DNA from 2 places in the Chryseobacterium sp. UNC8MFCol genome. Region 1 is predicted to be linked to the other one. Evidence: riboswitches for the same ligand, from Rfam matches in the RefSeq annotation. Region 1 holds a riboswitch; the other holds the start of a gene.
The links. Region 1 has a riboswitch for fluoride ahead of M030_RS0118000 (voltage-gated chloride channel family protein). Riboswitches for the same ligand answer to the same signal wherever they lie in the genome.
Positions count from the first base shown of each region.

Region 2: it holds a riboswitch for fluoride, as region 1 does, so the genes downstream of both, M030_RS0106940 (voltage-gated chloride channel family protein) here and M030_RS0118000 (voltage-gated chloride channel family protein) in region 1, are expected to answer to the same signal.

Region 1 is NZ_KI535291.1:49,229-61,251, forward strand. It holds gene M030_RS0117985 (YeiH family protein) at 1-157, shown strand, start outside; gene M030_RS0117990 (YncE family protein) at 219-1,184, shown strand; gene M030_RS0117995 (hypothetical protein) at 1,214-1,678, shown strand; fluoride riboswitch at 1,699-1,764, shown strand; gene M030_RS0118000 (voltage-gated chloride channel family protein) at 1,797-3,101, shown strand; gene M030_RS0118005 (DUF190 domain-containing protein) at 3,112-3,462, shown strand; gene M030_RS0118010 (response regulator transcription factor) at 3,558-4,232, shown strand; gene M030_RS0118015 (sensor histidine kinase) at 4,220-5,497, shown strand; gene M030_RS0118020 (LTA synthase family protein) at 5,696-7,522, shown strand; gene M030_RS24435 (membrane protein) at 7,578-8,330, shown strand; gene M030_RS0118030 (PepSY-like domain-containing protein) at 8,394-8,819, shown strand; gene M030_RS0118035 (TolC family protein) at 8,873-10,159, shown strand; gene M030_RS0118040 (efflux RND transporter periplasmic adaptor subunit) at 10,167-11,087, shown strand; gene M030_RS0118045 (efflux RND transporter permease subunit) at 11,084-12,023, shown strand, end outside.
Region 2 is NZ_AXUZ01000012.1:240,518-252,540, reverse strand. It holds gene M030_RS0106950 (YeiH family protein) at 1-125, opposite strand, end outside; gene M030_RS23840 (LysR substrate-binding domain-containing protein) at 424-1,110, opposite strand; gene M030_RS25860 (LysR family transcriptional regulator) at 1,103-1,300, opposite strand; gene M030_RS0106940 (voltage-gated chloride channel family protein) at 1,376-2,683, opposite strand; fluoride riboswitch at 2,714-2,781, opposite strand; gene M030_RS0106930 (GLPGLI family protein) at 2,931-3,770, opposite strand; gene M030_RS0106925 (acyl-CoA thioesterase) at 3,811-4,278, opposite strand; gene M030_RS0106920 (arsenate reductase family protein) at 4,399-4,752, shown strand; gene M030_RS0106915 (hypothetical protein) at 4,794-5,243, shown strand; gene M030_RS25455 (hypothetical protein) at 5,379-5,561, shown strand; gene gcvT (glycine cleavage system aminomethyltransferase GcvT) at 5,674-6,750, opposite strand; gene M030_RS0106905 (hypothetical protein) at 6,760-7,230, opposite strand; gene idi (isopentenyl-diphosphate Delta-isomerase) at 7,233-7,742, opposite strand; gene M030_RS0106895 (phosphoheptose isomerase) at 8,078-8,488, shown strand; gene M030_RS0106890 (D-2-hydroxyacid dehydrogenase) at 8,571-9,533, shown strand; gene mscL (large conductance mechanosensitive channel protein MscL) at 9,993-10,373, opposite strand; gene M030_RS0106875 (bifunctional ADP-dependent NAD(P)H-hydrate dehydratase/NAD(P)H-hydrate epimerase) at 10,593-12,023, shown strand, end outside.

The DNA.
Region 1 (12,023 bases):
CAAAGCAGGGCTAACCTTAACTTTATTTTTAATTGGCTGCGGTCTGAATAGAAAATTACTGATGAGCGTTGGTTTTAGACCTTTGATTCAGGGCGTTGTACTTTGGGGCATCATTTCTGCTGCTGCATTATGGGCGGTAACTTCTTTTGCCAGTTAAGAATCTATTGCTTAATGTATTTGAACAAATTAATATCATACTTCACTAAACAAGAAATAATATGAAATCACTACCATTTAAAATTTCACTGATACTTTTAAGCTTTACAATAAAAGCGTTCGCACAAGTTCCATTCGATGGGGATATTAAAAATAATTCACTTGCAGTTAGCCCTGATGAAAAAATAGCGGCGGCTTCTTACAGTGATTCTACAGAAATTAAAATTTATGACCTATCCAAAGCCGAGTTAAAAACTACAATCAAAGGTTTTGTCAACCCCAGAAATATCCTTTTCTCTCCGGATGGAAAGCTAATTTACATTACCGATAGTAGTCTTGGATATCTGATGGTTTATAATTCTGACAATTATCAGCTGATTAAAAAATACCCGGTTGGCTATGGTGCATTTGGGACTGCTATCTCAAAAGATGGGAAACAGCTGTTTATCAACAATGAAGCGACTAATACGGTAACCTTGGTCAATCCAGAAACATCTGAGGTCAAGAATATCATTACTGGCTTTCATCAGCCCAGGCAAGGGGTGAAATTTAATCCTGATAATACAAAGCTCTATGTGACCAATTTTGGAAACGACCATATCACCGTTGTTGATGTTAAAACGCTAAAAATAGAAGGAGAAGTGGAGGGTTTCAATAAAATCCGGGCCATCTCGATTAGTAAGGACGGTAAAACCTTATATGCAGCGAACAGCGGAACAAATGAACTGCTTATAGTAGACATCGCCAGTAAAAAGATTGCTTATCGCATTCCTGTTGGGAAAGATAATTACGGAGCAAGTTTGTCTCCAGATGGAAAATTTGTGTTAAGCGGTAACAAAATTGATAATACTATTTCAGTAGTTGACGTTAAAACCAATAAGAATATCCAAACCATCAAAGGTTTTAAAGAACCAAGACAAGCCATCGTTTTTTCGAAATACGGAAAGTTCCTTTATGTTTTGAACAACGATTTAAGTGTGGATAAAGTCAGCATGGCTAACTATAAAATCGTTCAGTCAATGAAATGATCAGGTGATAATAAATATTACTTTTTGAAATGCCAACAGAAATCTTACTGATCACAGAAGCAAAAGCTTCTGATACAAAATCTTTTTACAAATGTAATACACCTTTGTATAGGAGTGTAAAGTCTGCCTTTGAAATGCAATTTGGAAACTTTGAAACCGATATTGATTTTTTAGCATTTTTTAAGGAAATGAAATGCAAAATTGAATATTTGGTGACTGAAGTAATTGACCGAAAGGATAAAAAAATCAGACAAAAACAACGTTCTGAAAGTGTTGACTCGCTTTCGAAAAGATTAAGAATATACCGTCCCAAATGTATTATCATTATAATGAAGGATATTGAAAACTTTGTTTTAATGGCGGTAGAAAGAGCAAATTTACCAGAAGATTTATTTATTAAAAGTGTTCCATTCCCAGCAATGAGTGAAAAAAACAGAATCAATTGTGAGCTTGGAATAGCAAAAATTCTTAAAGATTATGTCGTAGGTCATTGATTTTTATTACCTTTGATTATTCAAAAAAAGGGAATGGTGTCTCCCTTACCCAACCGCCCTAAAAAGCTGATGGCGCCTGATTAAAATTGAATGTTCAATCATTTAGTCAGGATATATTATGCATTATCATCAAAAATCGAAAGGGCAAAAATCCTTTATCAGAACAAAAGCTTTTTTTAGAGCTTATCCATCACTTCCCTATATCATCAAATGGTTATTCATTAGCCTTGTAATAGGTGCTTGTATCGGAACTGCGTCCGCATTATTTTTAAAAACATTAGGCTGGGTTACAGATTTCAGGGAAAATCACCTTTGGTTGATTGCCTTACTTCCGGTTGCAGGGTTCGTAATCGGATATATTTACCATCAATTTGGTAAAGAAGTTGAAGCAGGAAATAATCTGCTGATTGATACTATTCACGACCCTAAAGAAATCATTCCTTTTCGGATGGCGCCTTTTGTTTATCTCGGAACTTTGGCTACCCACCTCTTTGGAGGTTCTGCGGGAAGAGAAGGAACAGCGATACAAATGGCAGGTTCTATTGCCGACCAATTTACCAAGCCACTAAAACTCAATCTAAATGAAAGAAAAGTTTTAATTATTGCCGCCATTGCTGCCGGTTTTGGTTCTGTATTCGGAACGCCGCTAGCCGGAGCCATTTTCGGTCTGGAAGTTTTTCTGATTGGCAGACTAAAATATGATTCGATTTTTCCGGCATTTGCATCGGCAATCATCGCAGACTTAGTCACCAAACTTTGGAAAACCGGACATACCCATTATCATATTCCGACCATTCCTGATTTTTCATTTTTAAATGGTTTATACGCCATTCTTGCCGGAATAGCTTTCGGGCTATGTGCTGCAATTTTCAGCAAAACCATTCATCGTGTGGGTAAAATTTTCAAAGCAAAAATTTCTTACCCACCTTTACGTCCTTTGGTTGGAGGTATTTTAGTTGCAACCGCAGTTTGGGCTTTAGGAACGACAAAATATATCGGTTTAGGAATTCCTACCATTGTTTCGTCTTTTGAACAGCAATTACCAGCCTACGATTTTGCATTAAAAATGATTTTTACCATTGTTACATTAGCCGCAGGATTTAAAGGTGGTGAGGTGACACCTTTATTTTTTATCGGAGCTGCATTGGGAAATTCGCTGGGCTATTTTATTCCTTTACCAACAGGGCTTTTGGCAGGAATGGGCTTTGTAGCAGTTTTTGCAGGCGCTACCAATACACCTCTGGCTTGTAGTATTATGGCAATTGAACTTTTCGGGAGTGATTGTGGGGTTTATGTAGCCATTGCGTGCGTTGTTGCTTATTTATTCTCAGGTCATAGCAGTATTTATGGCAGACAGATGATCGGTGAGCCTAAACACAACAGGTTTGGAAACTACACCGGAAAAAGACTAAATGAACTATAATTTTAAAATTATGAACGCAGAAAATTTAGCCATTGCAAAAATATACTTTAGATACGGACAATCAGTAGTTGGGCAGAACTTTTGGAGGAAACTTTGGAATAATAATCTTGGAGAATATCTTTTGAAAAAGGCGAAACAAAACGCTATCCATCAAGCCAATATTTTTACTGCTAAAAGCGGATATTTAAATAACGGTTCTATCCAATACAATATTTCTGAAATTCCGTCATCTGAAAATCCTGTTTGTTTAGAGTTAGTAGATGAATCCAGTAAGATAAAGGCTTTTTTGAACGAGAATAAAGAAGAATTACAGAAAGTATCTTTGATATTACTGAATGACATGATTATTGAATTAGCATAAATCTCATTTTGAAAAGCTATTTATCCATTCAGAAATACTTCAAAATCCATCGCTTACTTTGTTTATTAAATCGTTAAAATTAATAGAATGAACAGATGAAAATATTAATTATAGAAGATGAAAAGTTATTGGCTGAAAGTATTGCCACTTACTTAAAACAGGAACAATATAATTGTGAATTTGCTTCTACTTTTGATGAAGCTATTGAAAAAACAGGCGTTTACGAATATGATTGCATTTTGTTAGATTTGAATCTTCCTGATGGCGAAGGTCTGGAAATTCTGGAAGCGTTAAAAAAAGAAAGTAAACAGGATGGTGTCATTATTATTTCGGCAAGGGATGCTGTAGATGATAAAATTATAGGGCTCAAATTAGGTGCGGATGATTACCTCCCAAAACCTTTTCATCTTTCAGAACTGAGTGCCAGAATATATTCGGTAATACGAAGAAGACAGTTTTCCAGTACCAATCATTTAGAAATCAATGAACTTTCAATTGATTTGCTTGCGAAAGAAGTACGTGTAAACAATCAAGTGATTACACTTACAAAAAAAGAATATGATTTGCTTATTTTTTTAATTGGCAACAAAAATCGTATTGTATCTAAAGTAGCTTTAGCAGAGCATCTATCAGGAGATATGGCAGATATGTTGGATAATGTAGATTTTGTGTATGCACACGTAAAAAACTTGAAAAAGAAGCTGGCAGATGCTGGTTGCGATGATTATATCAAAACAGTTTATAAAATGGGCTACAAATGGGACGTGTGAATGGCTTACTAAACAAAACATTACTCTATTATACTTTTTTGGCAACATTCGTTCTGTTGTTGAGTGCTCCTTTTTTCTATCTTGTAATGGAAAAGCTATATACGGACGACGTGGATGAAGCGATATACCTGCGAAAAAAAGAATTTGAAATTGACCATCTTAAAACGATTCGTTCTTCTGATATTCATATATGGAACCGCTTCAACAGGGATGTAAGAATTATACCGGATACCATTTCTGGAAACCGCAAAAATAAGATTATTCAGGAAACTATATTCGATGAAGTAGTACCGGAATGGGAACCTTATCGGGTACTATATTCGGATGTGAAGATTGAAGGAAAGCCTTATGTATTAAAAATTCAGCTCAACCTGGTAGAATCCGAAGATTTGATTAAAGCCATTATTTATGTCTATCTGGTCATTCTCGGAGGAATGCTGCTGGTTATATTTTTCATAACCCGTTTTATTGCAAACCGTTTGTGGAAACCATTTTACGAAACATTACAACTGATTGATAAATTTAATATTGAACAACAATCGCTTCCATCATTCAATAAAACCGGAACAAAAGAATTTGACCAACTGAACACAGGAATTGAAAAAATGATTGTTTCTAATGTAAAATCATATAACTCCCAGAAATCCTTTACCCAAAATGCTTCACACGAGTTGCAGACTCCTTTGGCAATTTTTCAATCCAAACTCGATTTACTTTTACAGGATACTTCACTTACCCAGCAACAATCCGTTGTTTTGCAGTCTTTGTACGAAGCCTCGCTGCGTCTATCCCGTATCAATAAAAACCTATTGCTCCTCACCAAAATTGAAAACAGGCAATATGCAGAGGTTTCAACATTTACGGTAAACGAATTGGTCAATGATGTTATTGGCTATTTTGAGGAACAGGCAGAAAATAAAAATTTACGGATAGAAATCGAAGAAAATGCTATCATTGAAATTAACGCCAACAGGGTTTTAACAGAGATATTAATAAATAACCTTATACTAAATGCTATACGGCATAATTTAGAAAATGGAAATATTACCATTCTAATTGAAGATGCCAAATTCAGTATAATCAACACAGGAATTTATAAAGAACTTGACAATGCTATTCTTTTTAAAAGATTTGGCAAGGCAACCACCGATACACGAAGTTCAGGCTTAGGTTTGGCTATCGTGAAGGAGATTGTGGAACAATACAAATGGGATATCAAATACGAGTTTAAAAATAATCTGCATTGTTTTACAGTGCTTTTCTAAAAATTCAGAAAATCTACAAAATCATATATATACTTTGTTCGCATAAAATGAAAAAGTATGTATTTGTTAAAAATATTCAAAAGCCGGTTTTCTATACTCTTTTCCCTGTTCACGCTATACATTACCTTATCGCTGCTTTTAAGAGTAGGGTTGCTTTTATATTCGGTACACAATATTGATTTTACTGTTGCCAATATTATGAAAATACTTTTTTTAGGATTTTCATTCGATATCACAACGGGTCTGTTTTTCATAACAACATATAACATTTTTCTTCTTGCTCTTCCCAAAAAATGGATTGGTAGTTTGCTGGATAAAACATTCACCTATTGTTATTGCTTTATTGTTTTGTTATTGATGTATTTCAGTTTGATGGCAGAAATCCCATTTTGGGATGAATTTGGGGTAAGATTCAATTTCATTGCTGTCGACTATCTTATATACACTTATGAAGTTATTACTAATATCAATCAATCCTATCCACTTCCGCTGATTATAGGGATATTATTAATTCTGATTGTTCTAAGTTTCTATTTATTTCAAGAAAAAAAATTTTTCCTTTATAGTTTTACGAATAAAATGCCATTTCTAAAAAGATTGATAATGAGTGTAAGCCTATTAATATTAACCTTTAGCCTTGGCTTCTTTTTAAAAAATAATTGGGCTGATAACGGAAATAATCTTACGGTAAATGAATTAGGTAAAAATGGGGTGTTTTCATTTTTTGCTGCATTCAGATCGAATGAGCTTGATTATGGAACTTTTTATCCAACAATAAATCAAAGGCAAGCCTATCTGGTTCTAAGAAAAAAACTTTTGCAAAACAACCAGCACTATTTGTCAAAAAGCAACACAGAAATTTTACGAGAAACCGAAGGCGAAACACTTATTAGGCCTAATATTATTTTATTAACCATTGAGAGTTTTAGTGCTGAATTTTTAAAATCATTCGGTAATACCCAAAATCTTACGCCAAACTATGATGCACTATCCGCAGAAAGCATATTTTTTACCAATTTGTTTGCGACTGGTACACGTACTGTGAGGGGAATGGAAGCACTCACCTTATCCATTCCGCCCACTCCTGGAAACAGTATTGTAAGGCGTCCCGATAATCAACATCTTTTTTCTGTGGCCACAATTGTAAGAAACAAAAATTATCATCCATATTTCATTTATGGTGGTGATGGTTATTTCGACAATATGAACAATTTTTTCGGGGGTCAGGGTTTTGATATTGTTGACAGGGATCGTGGCAACACACTTTCAGAAGATATAGCTACCAAACGGTACCGTATTCCAGACAGTGAAGTAAGTTTTGAAAATGCTTGGGGCGTTTGTGATGAAGATCTTTACAAACAGTCCATAAAATATGCAGATATCAACTTTGAAGAAAAAAAACCTTTCTTTCAATTTGTGATGACAACATCTAATCATAAGCCCTATACTTTTCCAAATGGAAAAATAAATCTTCCTCAGGGAGAGCGTGACGCTGCCGTTAAATACACTGATTATGCTTTAGGAAAATTTATTGCTCTTGCAAAAACAAAAGCTTGGTTTAAAAATACAGTTTTTGTCATAGTAGCGGACCATTGTGCCAGTAGCGCAGGAAAATGGGAAATCAACATAAACAAGCATCACATACCTGCAATTATTTATAATTTAAATCAAAAGCCTGAGAAAATTGATAGATTGATGTCTCAAATTGATTTAATGCCAACACTATTCGGTTATTTAGGGTGGGATTACAATACTGCTTTATATGGTAAAGATATTAACCAAACGAAGATTGGGGAAGAACGTGCTTTCATAGGTAATTATCGTACACTTGGTTTGCTAAAAGGAGATATTTTTACCCAAATTAACGACCGTAAAAAAACAGTTCAATATAACTTTGATCAAAAATCCGGGGAGATGAGAGAGGATCAATTTAAAAATAGTGAACTTACTAATGAAACCATTTCCTACTATCAAACTGCAAGCGAAAGGTTTAAAGAAGGGAAAATGAAAGAAATTCAAAAATAAATTCTTCTAAAAATTCAGAAAATCTGCTAAATCCTGTGCGAGCTTTACAGGAAAAATGAAAACTTTAAATAAAGTTGCGTCTGTAACGGTTCTTTTCTGGCTGATGAAAATTGTCGCTACCACTTTGGGAGAAACTTTGGGTGATTTTATATCTATGACTTTGCAATTAGGATACGGAACCGGCATGCTAATTACTGCTATATTTTTCACCATTATATTGTCGATACAGCTAACCTTAAAAAAGTATATTCCGGTTGTATTTTGGATGGTCATCATTGCCACAACCACATTGGGTACAGAAATTTCTGATTTTACTGACCGAACCTTGGGCGCAGGATATTTTTTAGGAAGCGTAATGCTTATAACTTTTCTTTTTCTCACGCTCTTTATTTGGTACAAATCGTATCATAATCTTGAGGTGTATCCAATTTTCCAAAAAAGAAAAGAAGTTTTATACTGGATTGCAATATTGTTTTCTAACAGTTTAGGAACTGCTTTCGGAGATTTTTTAAGTGATAATCTCGGGTTGAGTTATTTAAATGGAGCATTGATTACAGGCTGCATTATTATAGTAGTTGTCCTGCTGCATTATTTTACAAGGCTCAATCACGTATTATTGTTTTGGATCGCCTTCATTTTTACCCGTCCCTTCGGAGCCACTTTTGGAGATTTTCTTACCAAACCCCTTTCAAATGGAGGATTAAATCTCGGAACAGCAAATGCTTCTATCGTGTCTATGATTTTATTATCGATGATGGTAATATTTTCTCATCTGAATTCTTTCAGAAAAAAATCTTCTACCGTCTAAAATTCAGAAATATTGCTAAATCACTTATGAGCTTTGTACTATAAAATTTTAAAAAATAGTACAATGAAAAAGTTAGCATTTCTATTGGCAGCTACTGCAAGCATAAGCTTTACTTATGCGCAAAAAGTTTCAGAAAAGGAAGTTCCTGCCGTTGTAAAATCGGCATTGCAAAAAGAGTTTCCAACTATCAAAACCATTAGGTGGGAAAAGGAAAAAGACAATTTTGAAGCAGGCTTTATACAAGACCATAAAGACTATTCTGTTCTCATCAACCCTTCAGGCAATATTTTGGAAACTGAAAAGGCTATTCCCGTTAATATGCTTCCTGAAAAAGCCAGAGCGTATATCCATCAAAACTATCCCAGTAAGAAAATAGCGGAGTCCGCAAAAATTACTGATGCTAAAGGTAATCTTACCTATGAAGCCGAGGTAGGCAAAAAAGACCTGATTTTCGATTCTAAAGGCCACTTTATAAAGGTTGCTCAGTAGCCAGAACTGCTTTTTTCAAATCTTTTAAACTTGAATAAAAATGTATCCCGATAATGATTGTTCTTAGATTTCTGTTAGGTATAGCATTCCTATTTCCTGCAATGAGTTATGCTCAGCAAACCCTTGATTACTATATACAAACTGCGAAAAGCAATAGCCCGCTAATAAAGGACAACCAGTTTCAATCAGAAGCTGCACGTCTCGAATTAGAAAGGCTAAAGTCCGTGTATACCAAACCACAGGTAGGTATCGTAGCCAATTATCTTATGGCACCGGTTGTAGCCAATAATAATGGTAAAACTTCGCTTCAGTTAAGCCCGGGAAATGCTGATAGCTATTATGGTCAGGATGCAGGGCTTACGAATGGAGGCTTATACCAAGGATTGGTACAAGTAAACCAACCATTATTTATGAAGTCCAGGTTTTCTGCTATTGCAGATGAAGCCGGTATTGGCATAAAAATAAACCAAAATAATATACGCCTGACCAATTTTGAATTGGAAAAAATAATTACCGACCAGTACATCCTTTGTCTGCAGGATATGCACCAGATTGATTTCTTAACGAAATACATCAACATTCTAAAAGATCAGAAAGAGCTCACAACGAAGTTGGTAAACAGTAGCGTAATCAAGCTTTCAGACCTGTCATTGCTCGATATAGAACTTCAAACTCAACTTATTGCGCAGCAAACAATGCAGGCATCTTACAGCAAGAATATATTGGATATGAATGTACTTGCAGGTATACCAGATAGTAATTCATCAAAGAAAATAACACCTTTAGATTTGTTTTTAAACAATGATAATACGGAATCTTCATTTACCGAAAAATACAATCTAGATAGCTCCAGACTTGTTGCACAGCAAAAAATATTTGAACTTAAATATAAACCACAATGGAATTTGTTTGCAAACGGTGGGTTTAATACAACAGATGCTTCGCTCATTTACAGGCGTATCGGTATCAGTGCAGGGGTTTCCTTTACGATGACCTTATTTGATGGCAGGCAGAAAGCGATTAATCGTACCAGAACAAACTTTTTACTTCAAACTACGCAAGCGTATAAAGAAAATTTCCTTAATCAAAATTCGGTACGGAAAAACAATTTCTTACAGCAAATAAATGCTATCGAAGAAAGAATCAGGCTGACCGAAACCCAGGTAAAAGAATATGATAAGCTGTTAGGATACTATAAACAGGAACTGATAAGAGGGCAAATTTCTGTTATCAATTATGTCAATACGATAAAGAACGCTATTGGTTTGGAAAAAGATTTCATCACGATGCAGACCAACCGTCAGTTACTGATCAATGCTTACAACTACTGGAATAAATAGAAAAACAATGAAATATACCACTCTAATCCTATTGTTCTCAGGATTAATTATTACATCCTGTCATCATACAGCGGAGCAAAATCCAGCCGACATAAAACCCGTTGCTACAGTAGATTATACAACAATAGCTACCAGACCGATGGAAGAACAGACAAAACTCACCGCTACATCAGTTTACTTAAAACGCAGTCAGGTTATTGCGCCTATTGCGGGATTTATTACACACGTGTATACCAAATATGGAGATGCTGTCCAAAAAGGACAGGTACTCTTTGAAATAGAAACCAAAGAAAGGTCTGCCATTGGTAATGATGGTTTGAGTGGTGATAATATGTTAAACAATTTTGGAAAAATAAGCATCAAAGCGCCCACTTCAGGTATGGTTACTATAATAGACCGTCAACAAATCGGGGAATATGTGATGGAAGGAAATCCTTTATGCACAATTGTACAGAATAATGATCTTGCCTTTCAACTCAATATGCCTTATGAGTTTCATAATTCCGCAGAAAGAAACAGGAACTGTTTGCTGGTTTTACCCGATGGTTCTAAGTTAAATGCCACTATTGTAAAGCCGCTTACTACGCTAAATGCAATTGATCAAACACAGGCATACTTGCTAAAACCCTCAAAAAACATATTCCTGCCCGAAGGATTGGTCGCTTCTGTATTGCTTACTACCAACAGCAGACAGCACGCACAGGTGTTACCAAAAACAGCCGTTTTAAGCGATGCTTTACTGCAACACTTTTGGGTGATGAAACTGGCAAACGATACTACAGCCATAAAATTACCGGTTATGATCGGAATGAGAAACAAAGATAATGTAGAAATTATTTCACCTGCTTTTTCTTCAACTGATAGGATACTGACCGAAGGAAACTACGGATTGTCGGATACGGCTTTAGTCAAAATAAAAAAACGATGAACAATATGGAGTATCAGAACTATTTCCGCCAGTTTTCAAAACCCATCATTTTTATCGCGTTGATATTGTTGGTTGCTGGTGTTTATTCTTATACAAAGATGCAAACAGCGCTTTTCCCGGAAGTTACCTTCCCCAAGATCAACCTGATTGTAGATAACGGGCAGCAGCCTATTGACAGGATGATGATAACCGTAACCAAACCTATAGAAAGTGCGGTAAAAAGGGTAAAGGGAGTAACGACTGTGAAAAGCAGTACCAGCAGAGGGAGTTCTGTAATTGAGGTTTATTTCAACTGGGATGTGGATATCTATGCCGCCAAGACACAGATAGAAAGCCGTATCAACGAAATCAAAGCTATGCTTCCGCCGGGTGTTGTTATTTCTGCCGAAGCAATGAACCAATCGCTTTTTCCTGTATATGGCTATACCCTTGAAAGTAAGAGTACTGATCTGGTTACGTTGAAAGACTATGCTAACTTGCATGTACGGCCGCTATTTTCACAAGTACCTGGTATTTCAAACGCCATTGTTAGAGGAGGCAAAGTGAAAGAATATGTGGTAAAGCCAGATGCAGTTAAAATGTCTTCCTTGGGTATTACCCCCAGTACTTTAATTACGGTATTCAACAATACAAATTTTATAGAATCGAACGGCAACCTCTCTGATTTTAGAAGATTGTATCTCAGCCTTACCGAAACACGTGTCAATGATATCGAAGCGTTGGAGAACGTCATCGTCAGGTCCGACAGCAACAGGATTATCAAGCTGAAAGACATTGCTGCAATTGAATTGCAACAACAGCAAGAGTTTGTGATTGTCAATGCGAATGGAAACGATGCTGTATTAATAGACCTTGTAAAACAGCAAGGCATCAACCTGCTGGACTTTTCAAAAAATGTGCAAGCTAAAGCGGATGAAATCAGAAAAATATTACCTC
Region 2 (12,023 bases), on a different contig from region 1:
AAGACAGCCAGACCAAAACCAAGAACCAGGGCTATTGGAGATGATATAAAGGGAGTAAGACATAAAATAGCCAGTATGATAAAAACGGCTTTTCGTACAACTTCATTTTGAATGAGATCTTTCATATTGCGAACTTTAATGATGGGTCAAAATTCGGCAATATATTATCACAAAGTAAATTGTATTTTGTTATATTGGATAACTATAAGTTATAATAAAAGATAAAAGATAAAAGATAAAAGATAAAAGATAAAAGATAAAAGATAAAAGATAAAAGATAAAAGATAAAAGATAAAAGATATTGCCGTTATACAACTACTATCCATACGGATATCAATATTAATAGAGGTGAGCTTTAGTCTGCCACCCAAATAAATTAAATACATTCACCTGGCTTTAGCCAAAATCTGAAAAATATCGGAGTTATTCCGCAAACTTTAAAAATAGAGCTATCAGTTCGGACTGGTCACCCTTGGGAAGGATAAAATGAAAATTTCTTTCGATGCTGAAATTTTTAATATCAACAACAGTCAGGATATTATTCTTTAATTCGGTGAGAATCGTACTGATGGAAAGAAAGGCCATGCAGTCTGAGTAAAGCAGGTAATTTTTGATACTTTCACTGCTTCCAAGCTGTATGACTGTTTTTAATTCACTGATGTTAATTCCTTTTTCTCTTAACCTGTTTTGGATAAACTCCAATGTTCCCGAACCTTGCTCCCGGAAAATCATATCAATATCATACAGGTCTTTGGTCTGTAAAGTTTTGTGCGCAAGTGGATGACTGGCTTTTGCGGCAAGCACAATCTCATCTGCCTTAAAGGTTTTATAGTCGAAGTAGGCAGATTGTGATTCGCCTTCTATGATTCCCAAATCAATTTTTTCTTCCTTCAGAAGAGCAGAAATAGCTTCGGTATTTCCGGTAAGAAGTTCGATCTTTATATCTTTATAATAAGTATTGAACTTGGCCAGGATTTCAGGAAGGATATATTGTGCAACCGTTGTACTGGCTCCGATAATCAATTTTCCCTTATGTTGTTGATTAACCTGGCTGATCTGAAACTCCAGATCGCGGTAAATATTCCGTATTTTTTCAGCATATTCATGCAATATTTTTTCCGCTTTGTGTCAGCTGAATAGAAGTTCCCTTACGGTCAAATAGCTTGGCTCCCAGCTGAGTTTCAATTTCTTTGATGTGCTTTGTAACAGCCGGTTGTGAAATATGAAGCTCTTCTGATGCTTTTGTAAAACTTAGCCTTGATGCTACTGTATGGAAGACTTTTAATCTGTAATCGAACATAACGCAAAAGTACGGATTATAGTTGGAAATAGGGAGACACGATACTCTAGGGATAACCATCAACCAGCAAAAAAACTATAAGAAATCAGAAATAGACCTGTCCTGCTGACTTTCATATCTGCGGTTCTTGGCTTCTCCAATTTTTTGTTTAGTGTAAATACTGTTGTGCCCCGAAAGAAGATAAGAAACAACACAGGCGATAGCTACATAAACACCGCATTCGGCTCCAAATAATTCTATCCCCATTAGCATACAGGCCAAAGGAGTATTGGTGGCTCCGGCAAATACAGCAACAAAGCCCATTCCCGCCAGCAGACCGAAAGGAAGTGGAATAAATAATGATAATGCGCTGCCTAAAGTAGCTCCGATAAAGAATAAAGGTGTGACTTCCCCTCCTTTAAATCCTGCTGAAAGTGTGATAATGGTAAAGATCATCTTTAAGGCGAAATCATATAATGGAAGCTGCTTTTCGAATGATTCCACAATAATCGGAACCCCTAATCCGATATATCGGGTCGTTCCCATGATCAGAACCGCTAAAGTGATGATCGTTCCTCCAACAACAGGCCGTAGAGGAGGATATGTAATCTTAGACTTGAAAATAGCACCCGCCCAATGAATAATTTTACTGAACGCTGCTGCGCAGATTCCAAATACAATTCCTGCCAGGATACTGTAAACAATAGGTAAAAACTCAGGTTTTGGAATAAGATCGATATGGTAATGTGTATGTGTCACATTCCAGAGATTCGTGATCCAATCTGCGAGAATAGCCGAAGCAAAAGCAGGAAAAATGGCAGTGTATCGTATTCTTCCGATCAGAAAAACTTCAAGTCCGAACACAGCTCCTGCGAGCGGAGTTCCGAAAACAGAGCCAAAACCTGCAGCAATGGCGGAAATAATTAATACTTTTCTTTCGTTTCTGTCAAGTTTAAACGGTTTTGTCAGTTGGTCAGCAATAGCACCGGCCATTTGAAGAGCGGTACCTTCACGACCTGCCGAACCTCCAAAAAAATGAGTGGCAATGGTTCCAAGATAGACAAAAGGCGCCATTTTCAATGGAATAATACGCTGGGGATCATGAATGGTATCGATCAGAAGGTTATTCCCCGCTTCTACATCTTTTCCCCAATAATAATATAAAAGTCCGATGAGAAAACCGGCGACAGGAAGCAAGGCAACCAGCCAGATATGATTTTCTCTGAACCGGGTAGCCCATTCCAGAGATTGCAAAAATCCTGCAGAAGCTGTTCCTACCAATACCCCGATAATAGTACTGATCAGCAGCCATTTAAAAATATGGGGCAGTGCCGGAAATTTCCTGAAGAAAAAATAAGTGTGAAAAACTGCTTTTTTACCAAGTGTCCGTTGATGTTTTGACATAATAATCCTGATTAGTTATTGTTAATAATCTCTCAATCAGGCGTCATCAGCTTCTGTAAAGCGGTTGGGTAAGGAAGAACACCATTTCCTTTTGGTACTGCAAATATATGAATTAAGATAAAAAGATAAAAGATAAAAGATAAAAGATAAAAGATAAAAGATCTTGCCGTTACACCACTATTATCCATACGGATATCAATATCAATAGAGGTGGGCTTTAGCCCAAGCTTAGAAATGAAGCAAGTTTTTAATATATCGGGTAATGTATAGCCTTATCGATTTCAAGGGGATTGTTATATTTTCTGATCACCTCCTGCATACTTTTCGTTTGTGTATTCAGCTCATCAACATTATGTATTTCTTTTCCGTTGATATTGATTTTTAAATCATTATCTGTTTTGCTGAAGTTATTTCTTTCGTAGGCGAAAGGGTCATTATAGAATTCCATCATCAGCTTATGCTTTTGTTTTTCGTTAATAGGAATGGCTTTATTTCCGAAGTTAGATTCCACGAAAGATTCTGTGGAATAGCTCTGGGGAAGTTTCTGGCTTTTAATGAGATTGTAGATGAAATTTTTCTTTGTATCTGATAATTCAAAAATTAAACCGGGAAGTCCGCGAAATTTAAACGGGCCTTCATTAAAAGGAATATCTTTACAGAACCAGGCCGTCCAGCTTCTTCCTCCGAAATTTGCTGTTGCTTTTTGCAGGTTATAATGTTCTGCTTTCTTAGTTTCATCAGAAATATTCCAACTGATCTTATCGGTTGTTTTAAAAGTATAGTATCCCCGTTTTATATTGATGTAATTTTCGTGATCAAAAGAATTGATTTTTCTTTTGACGATCTGACCAGACATATCAGTATACTCGGAATTCATCCCGAATTTTTTGTTCAAAGAATCGGTAATCGCCAGGTTCTGACCATAAAATTTCACTTCTTTAGGGCCGATGTCTAATACCATATTCAATTTTTCAGGCATCATATCTGTAGAGTCCATTTTGTATTGCAACTCGTAGATAAATCTATTAGTCTGTGCGTGGATGAAAGCGATCATCAGCAAAGCAAAGATTGAGAAACTATTTTTCATCTTATGAATGTGAATGGTGTAAGTTTTCGAAGTTGAGATGTTATAAAAAAGGCTTCATTTCATCCTCAATCTGTGTTCTCAGCTCCATCAGGCGTTTGGCATACATTTCCTGCTGTTTTTCTTCTTCTGTGGTTGGAACCCATTTCGGAACAGGAAGTTTTTTGCCGTTTTCATCTACGGCAACAAATACAATAATGCAGTGTGTCTTTTTATCAAATGTAGGCTGCTTAAGGTTTCTTGAAAACACATTGATGGCAATATGCATACTTGATGTTCCGGTATAAATAACCTGAGCATCTACTTTTACTACTTCTCCGATTTTAATCGGTTCATAAAAGCGGATTCCTCCTACATACACCGTTACTGAATAATTTCCGCTCCATGTCGTAGCACAGGCATATCCTGCCTGATCAATCCATTTCATTACACTTCCTCCATGTACATTTCCTCCGTAGTTAACGTCTGAAGGCTCTGAAATAAACTGAAAAGTAATTGGTTTGTTCTCCATCTTTATAAAATTTGAATAAAGTTATTTAATAATTTTTAAAGTTTTAGATTAAATCCTACTTTTGAAAGACGAAACGTATTAACGAGAATTTTTAACACAATAAAAGACTTAGAAATTGTAATGAAGAAAGTATTCTATCTCAACACATGTGATACCTGCAGAAGAATTTTAGCACAATTTGACCTTACAGACTGGGAACTTCGTGAAATCAAAAAAGAGCCGGTCACAAAAGAAGAGCTTGCAGAAATGTATAAGAAAACAAAATCATATGTAGCTTTATTCAGTAAAAAATCAACTCAGATCAAGGTAAGAGGGTTAGATGTAAAAGCTTTAACTGAAAAGGATTTTAAAGAACTATTATCAGACCATTATACTTTTTTGAAAAGACCGGTTTTTCTAACTGACAAAGAAATATTTGTTGGCAATGACAAGAAGAATGTAGAGGCATTGCAGGAGTTTTTTAATGGTAAGTAAATCTTCCATGTTAGGATTTCATTTTTTAAAAAGCTGAAAAATTGATTAGTAGAGCAATTATTATCATCTCTTTGTTTTTGAACATTTATGGCAATGCTCAGAATAAAGCCGTAATGAAATCTCCAAAACGGGTTGAGAATAATAAAGCCCTGGATACATTGGGCTACCTCAAAACTTTTGAAGCGAATAAAGCAGAATATATAGGCAAAAACTTTTCTTATTTGTTATCAAAAATGAAAAAGCTGCAGCCGCAAACAATTTGGAGCGTTCCGAATTCAATGGATAGTACTGTGGTTACAAAATCTTTGTTTAGATTTTCTGATATTAATTATCCTGTCATGAATGAGACAAAAATGCTGATTACATGGGAAACGGAATTGCCTTTTAAAACTGTTAACTTTAATAATCAAAGGAACAAGTTTTATTTCTCGCAACCTGAAAGGCAGTTTTACGGATCTAAAATTGTAAGAAATATTTTAGTATATAGATAAGCAAACCAGAACAGACAAGCGCTACAGAATATCTGTAGCGTTTTTATTACTTTTTTTGTAAGTTGTTGATTTGCAGTTTGTATATTGGTGTCTTGAGTTTGAATTCCTATATTTGTAACTACCAAAAACAAAACTATGAAAACACAGTTTCTAAAAACAAGAATTCTGAGAAGATCAGAATTAAAACAAATTAACGGAGGAATTGGTCCCCTGAATCCGTGCAACGTCCTATGTCCCGGTGGTGGGGTTGTTTCAACAAGACCGGGAATAGGAGATGTTTGCAATTCAGACAGATCCGTCTGTTGTATCTGCTATTAATTATCAGGATATAAGGTAGAATAGTATTGCCTTTTGTGGACCCTGCGGTCCTTATCATAAAAAAGGATGTTCTTATCGAAGAACATCCTTTTTCTATATAGAAAATAAACCATTACACAAAAGGAGCTTTCACTACTTTTGCAGGAATGTTTTTGTTTCTTACCTGGATAAAGATTTCAGAGCCTAATTTGAAGTGAGGTTTGTCCACATAAGCAAGACCTAATCCTATTTTTTTCATCGGAGACTGTGTTCCCGAAGTTACTTTCCCGATCACATTACCTTCAGCATCTACAACAGGGTAGTCATGTCTTGGTACTCCTTTGTCCTGTAATTCGAATCCAACCAATTTTCTGGTCACTCCTTCTTCTTTTTGTTTTGCAAAAATATCTTTAGACACAAAATCTTTATCAAATTTAGTGATCCATCCCAGACCTGCTTCAATGGGAGACGTTGTATCATCAATATCATTACCGTAAAGGCAGAACCCTTTTTCTAACCTTAAAGTATCTCTAGCTGCCAGTCCGCAAGGAATAATCCCTTCTTCCTCACCTGCTTTCAGAATTTCATCCCACAGTTTTTCAGCGCTTTCATTGTTAAAATAGATCTCAAAACCTCCGCTTCCGGTGTAACCTGTATTGGAGATGATCACGTCATTCACTCCGGCAACGCTTCCCACTGTAAAATGGTAGTAAGGAATTTCCGAAAGATTCACATCGGTAAGTTTCTGAAGAATTTCCGTAGCCTTAGGGCCCTGGATTGCCAATAAAGACATATCGTCAGAAGCATTGGTCATTTTCGCCCCGAAAGTGTTATATTTTGAAATATGATTCCAGTCTTTTTCAATATTGGAAGCATTCACAACCACGAAATACTTATCATCATCCATTTTGTAAACGATAAGGTCGTCCACAATTCCTCCGTTTTCGTTCGGAAGACAAGAATACTGAGCTTTTCCATTTTCAAGAGCATCAACATTATTGGTAGTCACCAATTGTAAAAGGTCTTTTGAACCCGGTCCTTCGATGAAAAATTGTCCCATGTGTGATACATCAAACAATCCTGCTTTCTCTCTTACTGCAAAATGTTCTTCCGTAACTCCTGAATATTGTACAGGCATTTCAAAACCTGCGAAAGGTACGATCTTAGCTCCCAGAGAAGCATGTTTGTCGTACAAGGCTGTTTTCTTCATATTTACTTTTTATTTCTTTATTTTAAAACTGTTAAAAGTCTCGTTAAACAGAGTCATATAGTTTCCGTTCCAGAATTTCTGACCGCAATTGATGCTCACCAGATACAGGTCTTTTTCCCTTTGGAAAGCCCTGGTAATCCAGAATAGTTTTTCTTTTTCATCAAAATACTCGTAAAAATATTCTGTATATCCTTTCTTGCTTCTGTTTTCTTTTACCTTATTTTCGGGCTCTTCTGATTTATAGAGAGCGAGAATGAATTTCTTCATTTCTTCCTTAGGAAGTGCCAGATCATGGTATTCCGAAATCGTAATGGCCCCGATTTCATTAGTCGGAAAAATATTGACAATATCACTGTCATTGGTAGATCTCCAGCCTTGCGGAATATTGATGGAGTAATTCGGGCTATCATATACCTGTGCCTTTTGAGCAAAAAACAGACATCCCGTCAGAAAAGCGGTTACAAGGAATATTTTTTTCATCGTTAAAAATGGTGTTTGTATTCTTCAAGGATAATTTTGAACCATTCCGTGAAGTTTTCCGGAGTTTCGGCTATTTCTTTATCCAAATCGGTAAGAGAAATAAATCGTACTTCTTCTACCTCTTCTTTATTTAAATTAAAATCAGATTCATGATTCCCCACAAATACATGGTCAAGCTCATGTTCCCAAAGACCTCCTCCAACATCTGCTTTGTAAATGAAATTGAATTTTTCCGTAAGCTCGGCTTCAATTCCCAGTTCCTCTTTCAGCCTGCGGGTAGCGCCTTCAAGATAAGTTTCTTCTTCTCTCGGATGTGAACATACAGCATTGGTCCATTGATTGGGAGAATGGTATTTTCCTGAAGCTCTTTTCTGAAGAAGCATTTCACCTTTACTGTTGAAGAGAAACACGGAGAAAGCACGGTGCAACAAGCCATTGATATGTGCCTGTTGTTTTTCCATCAGACCCAAGACTTCATCTTCAGGGTTTACTAAAACTACAAATTCTTCCATTCCTACAAATGTAAGTGTAATAAATGTATTTTGGAAATTTTTAGATAAACATCATGTTTTTGCTGGGTGAAAGGCAAAAATAAAGCAGCATTCTGAATATTTGTTGAACTCTATACCAATAAATGATTGAACTTCCTTGAAGATCCGCTACTGACCATTTTATTCATCAATTAAACCCCGAAAACGAAAATTTTTAATCAAAACCAATAAAAAAACGAATAAAATGTTTATATTATTCTTTAAATACAAGTTTTTATAGTATAATTTTAATATAAACTAAGATTAATCTGTCTGATATATTCAAAAGCCTTAACTTTGTTACTTAATGTTAACGGATGGAATTAGAATACATAGAGCATTTAAGTCCTATTCTTAAGGACGGAGTTAAAAATTACTTAATAGACATAGACGGAACCATTACAGATGACGTTCCCAATGAAGAACCGGAAAGAATGGTTACCTGTGAACCTTATCCCGATGCATTGGCTACCGTTAATAAGTGGTATGATGAAGGACACCAGATCTGTTTCTTCACATCTAGAACCGAAAATCTAAAACAAATTACAATTGACTGGCTGGATAAACATGGGTTCAAATACCATAGCGTACTCTGCGGGAAGCCAAGAGGGGGAAATTATCACTGGATAGATAATCACCTTGTAAGAGCTACACGATATAAAGGTAGATTTACAGATTTGGTAGAAAAACAAGTGACTATTGAAGTTTTCAAAGAAGACGGAGAATAAAATATAACTGAGAGATTTAAAGATTAAATGTGGTGTATACTTTAATTTTTAAATCTTTTTACTTTTTAATATACGAGTATTTATGAAGATTTTAGCAAACGACGGCCTGGATCAATCCGGAATTGATGCATTACAAGAAAAAGGCTTTGAAGTTATTACAACAAAAGTTCCACAGGAGTTTTTAGTGGATTATATCAACGAGCACAAAATCCGTACTTTATTGGTAAGGAGTGCAACGAAAGTAAGGAAAGATATTATTGACGGATGTCCCTCTATTGAAATTATCGGAAGAGGCGGTGTCGGAATGGATAATATCGATGTAGATTATGCAAGAGAAAAAGGAATTCATGTGATCAATACACCATCTGCGTCATCAGAATCGGTTGCCGAGCTTGTTTTTGCCCACTTATTTTCAGGAGCAAGGTTTCTTCAGGACTCTAACAGAAAAATGCCTTTGGTGGGGGATACTGAATTCGCAGGACTTAAAAAAGCATATGCCGCCGGTATTGAACTAAGAGGAAAGACGATTGGTATCGTAGGTATGGGGAGAATCGGGCAGGAGGTAGCCAGAATTGCTCTGGGACTCGGGATGAGAGTGATTGCTGCTGACAATAATGTTGGTAGGGCCAGCATTAAAGTAAAGTTCTACAATAATCAGTTTATCAACGTAGATATAGAAACTGAACCTTTACAGGATGTTTTGAAGCATTCAGATTTTATCACCTTGCACGTTCCGGCTCAGAAAGACGGATACATGATCGGTAAAAATGAATTTGACATCATGAAAGATGGTGTGGCGATCGTTAACTGTTCAAGAGGAGGAGTAATTGATGAAGCAGCTTTGATCGAAGCATTGGATTCAGGCAAAGTAAAATTTGCGGGACTTGATGTTTTCATCAACGAACCTACACCTTCGAAAGAAATTTTAAACCACTCTAAAATCTCTCTGACGCCTCATACAGGTGCATCCACACTTGAAGCCCAGGATCGGATCGGTCTTTCTCTGGCAGAGCAGATTTCAAGTATTTTACAGATTCATAATTAAAATATGATAAAGCTGTTCCATTATTGAGACAGCTTTTTTTACACATTGCAGAAGATAGACATACCATTAATCTGTAATGACAGGCGAATTTATAGGGGTGTTGTTTTTTGCAATAATGAATGTAAAAATCGCATAAAAAGCATTTCCGTTTGATCCGTTATGGGTCCAGTCCTGAAATTTGTATTCGTAGCTGAAATTAGCAGGGACTAAGCGGTAATTTAATATATTTTATCTTTTTGATAGTATCGTGAATTTAATGTTATTGTTTCAAATATATCAATATGATGAGATTTAAATTGTCTTTTTTGTAATAAATAACTTGTTTTCGTTGCGGTATTTACAAGTTGAGGAAGTGTAAAAGGTATTTGATTCTTTTGTTTCAAAGCATAAAAAAACCGGAGAAGTAAAAACTTTTCCGGTAATACTATATAAATGCCGGTAACAGGCATTGGTGTTGTATTATATATTGTTTTTGCTTTTCAGAATATCTCTGATTTCTGCCAACAACTTTTGATCGTCAGTAGGTCCGGCCGGAGCAGGAGCTTCTTTCTTGATGATTTTGTTTGCTCCTTTGATGATCCAGAAAAGAACCATAGCAATACACAGAAAGCTGATCACTGCAGAAAGGAAATTTCCGTAGGCTACACCGTTCCATGTAAGTTTAGAAATATTTTCTGCGCCTGCAGCTTTTAACGCCGGGTTCAAAAGCAGAGGAGTCACAACATCTTCTACCAGAGAGGTAACAATCTTACCGAAGGCTGCTCCGATGATCACACCGACAGCCAGATCAAGCACATTGCCTTTAAAGGCAAACTCTTTAAATTCCTTAACAAATCCCATAATTTATATTTTTTTAATTGTATTTACACAAAAATATAATTAAAAAATGTAAAAAACATTACTTTTTACCGTTTTTTATTCTACAAATGTTGAATTTTGTCTTAAATTTAGGTATGTTGTTTTCATGAAAACAACCCTTTATCATGTTCTATTATTTAATATGGATGTAGCCGTATAATTAAGATCTTTACTAACTGGTTTAAAAGTCCTCAACAAGCAATGAAAATATTTACAGCAGAACAAATAAAGAAATGGGATGAATTTACCATTATGAATGAACCTGTTTCCTCTATTCAGTTAATGGAAAGAGCCTCATTGGCGATTGCCAACTGGATCTCGGAGAACTGTAAAAATCACAAAAAGCTGGTGGTTTTTTGTGGTAACGGTAACAATGGCGGCGATGGATTGGCCACTGCAAGGATATTATATCAAAAAGGTTTTGACATAGATGTTTTTGTACAAAACCCTAAGGGAAAGTTTTCGGAGAATGCTTCAGTCAATCTTAGAAGGCTGAGGGATATTTCGGGAATCAGTGTGAAACAGTTTAAAGATATTAATTCCTATTATTTTGATGATAAAACGATTATTGTTGATGCACTGTTCGGTACCGGATTATCCAGGCCTCTGGAAGGTGAGTATCAAAAAATAGTTGATCAGCTGAACGTAAAAAAGAATAATAAAATAGCAATAGATCTTCCTTCTGGTCTTTTATCTGATGCAATAAGTGAAACTGATGCTTCCATTGTAAAAGCAGATTATACTTTAAGCTTTCAGTCCTGGAAAAGAAGTTTTCTTCATCCCGAGGCTGGTGAGTATACAGGAAAAGTGATCATTCTTGATATCGATCTACACAAAGAATATGCGCAGATAACGAAAACGGGATATCAGGTGGTTGATGATCCTCTTATTGAATCTGTTTTCCGGCCCAGAAAAGATTTTTCGCATAAGGGAAGTTACGGAAAAGCTACGATCATTGCCGGAAGCTATGGAAAAATGGGAGCTGCGGTACTGGCTACAAAATCAGCTTTGAAAACAGGAGCAGGGCTCACTTTTACCCTTGCTCCCCAATGCGGATATGATATCCTGCAGACATCCTGCCCTGAAGCTATGTTTATCAAAGGCGGAGAAGATACGATTGAATATTTTGAAGTTGATAAAGATACATTTTGTGGAATAGGGCCGGGTTTAGGCAACCATCCTGATACTAAAAAAGGATTTCTGAAGTTTTTAAAAAACTATCAATTCCCTTTGGTTTTGGATGCCGATGCTCTGAATATGATTTCCCGGGATCCGAAAAACCTTACATTAATCCCGGAAAAATCTATTATTACCCCGCATCCGAAAGAGTTTGAAAGACTTTTTGGAAAAACAGACAATTCTTTTGCACGGTTAGAATTAGCCAGAGAAAAATCAAAAGAGCTGCAAATTTATATAGTTTTAAAAGACCATCATACCCAGATTATTACTCCTCAGGGAGATGTGTTCTATAATGTAACAGGAAATGCAGGATTGGCCAAAGGCGGTAGCGGAGATGTTCTTACCGGCATTCTGACAGCTCTTCGTGCGCAAGGATATTCTGAAGAACACACTTGTATTCTCGGTGTATGGCTGCACGGGAAAGCTGCTGACTTTGCAGCGGAAAAGTATTCA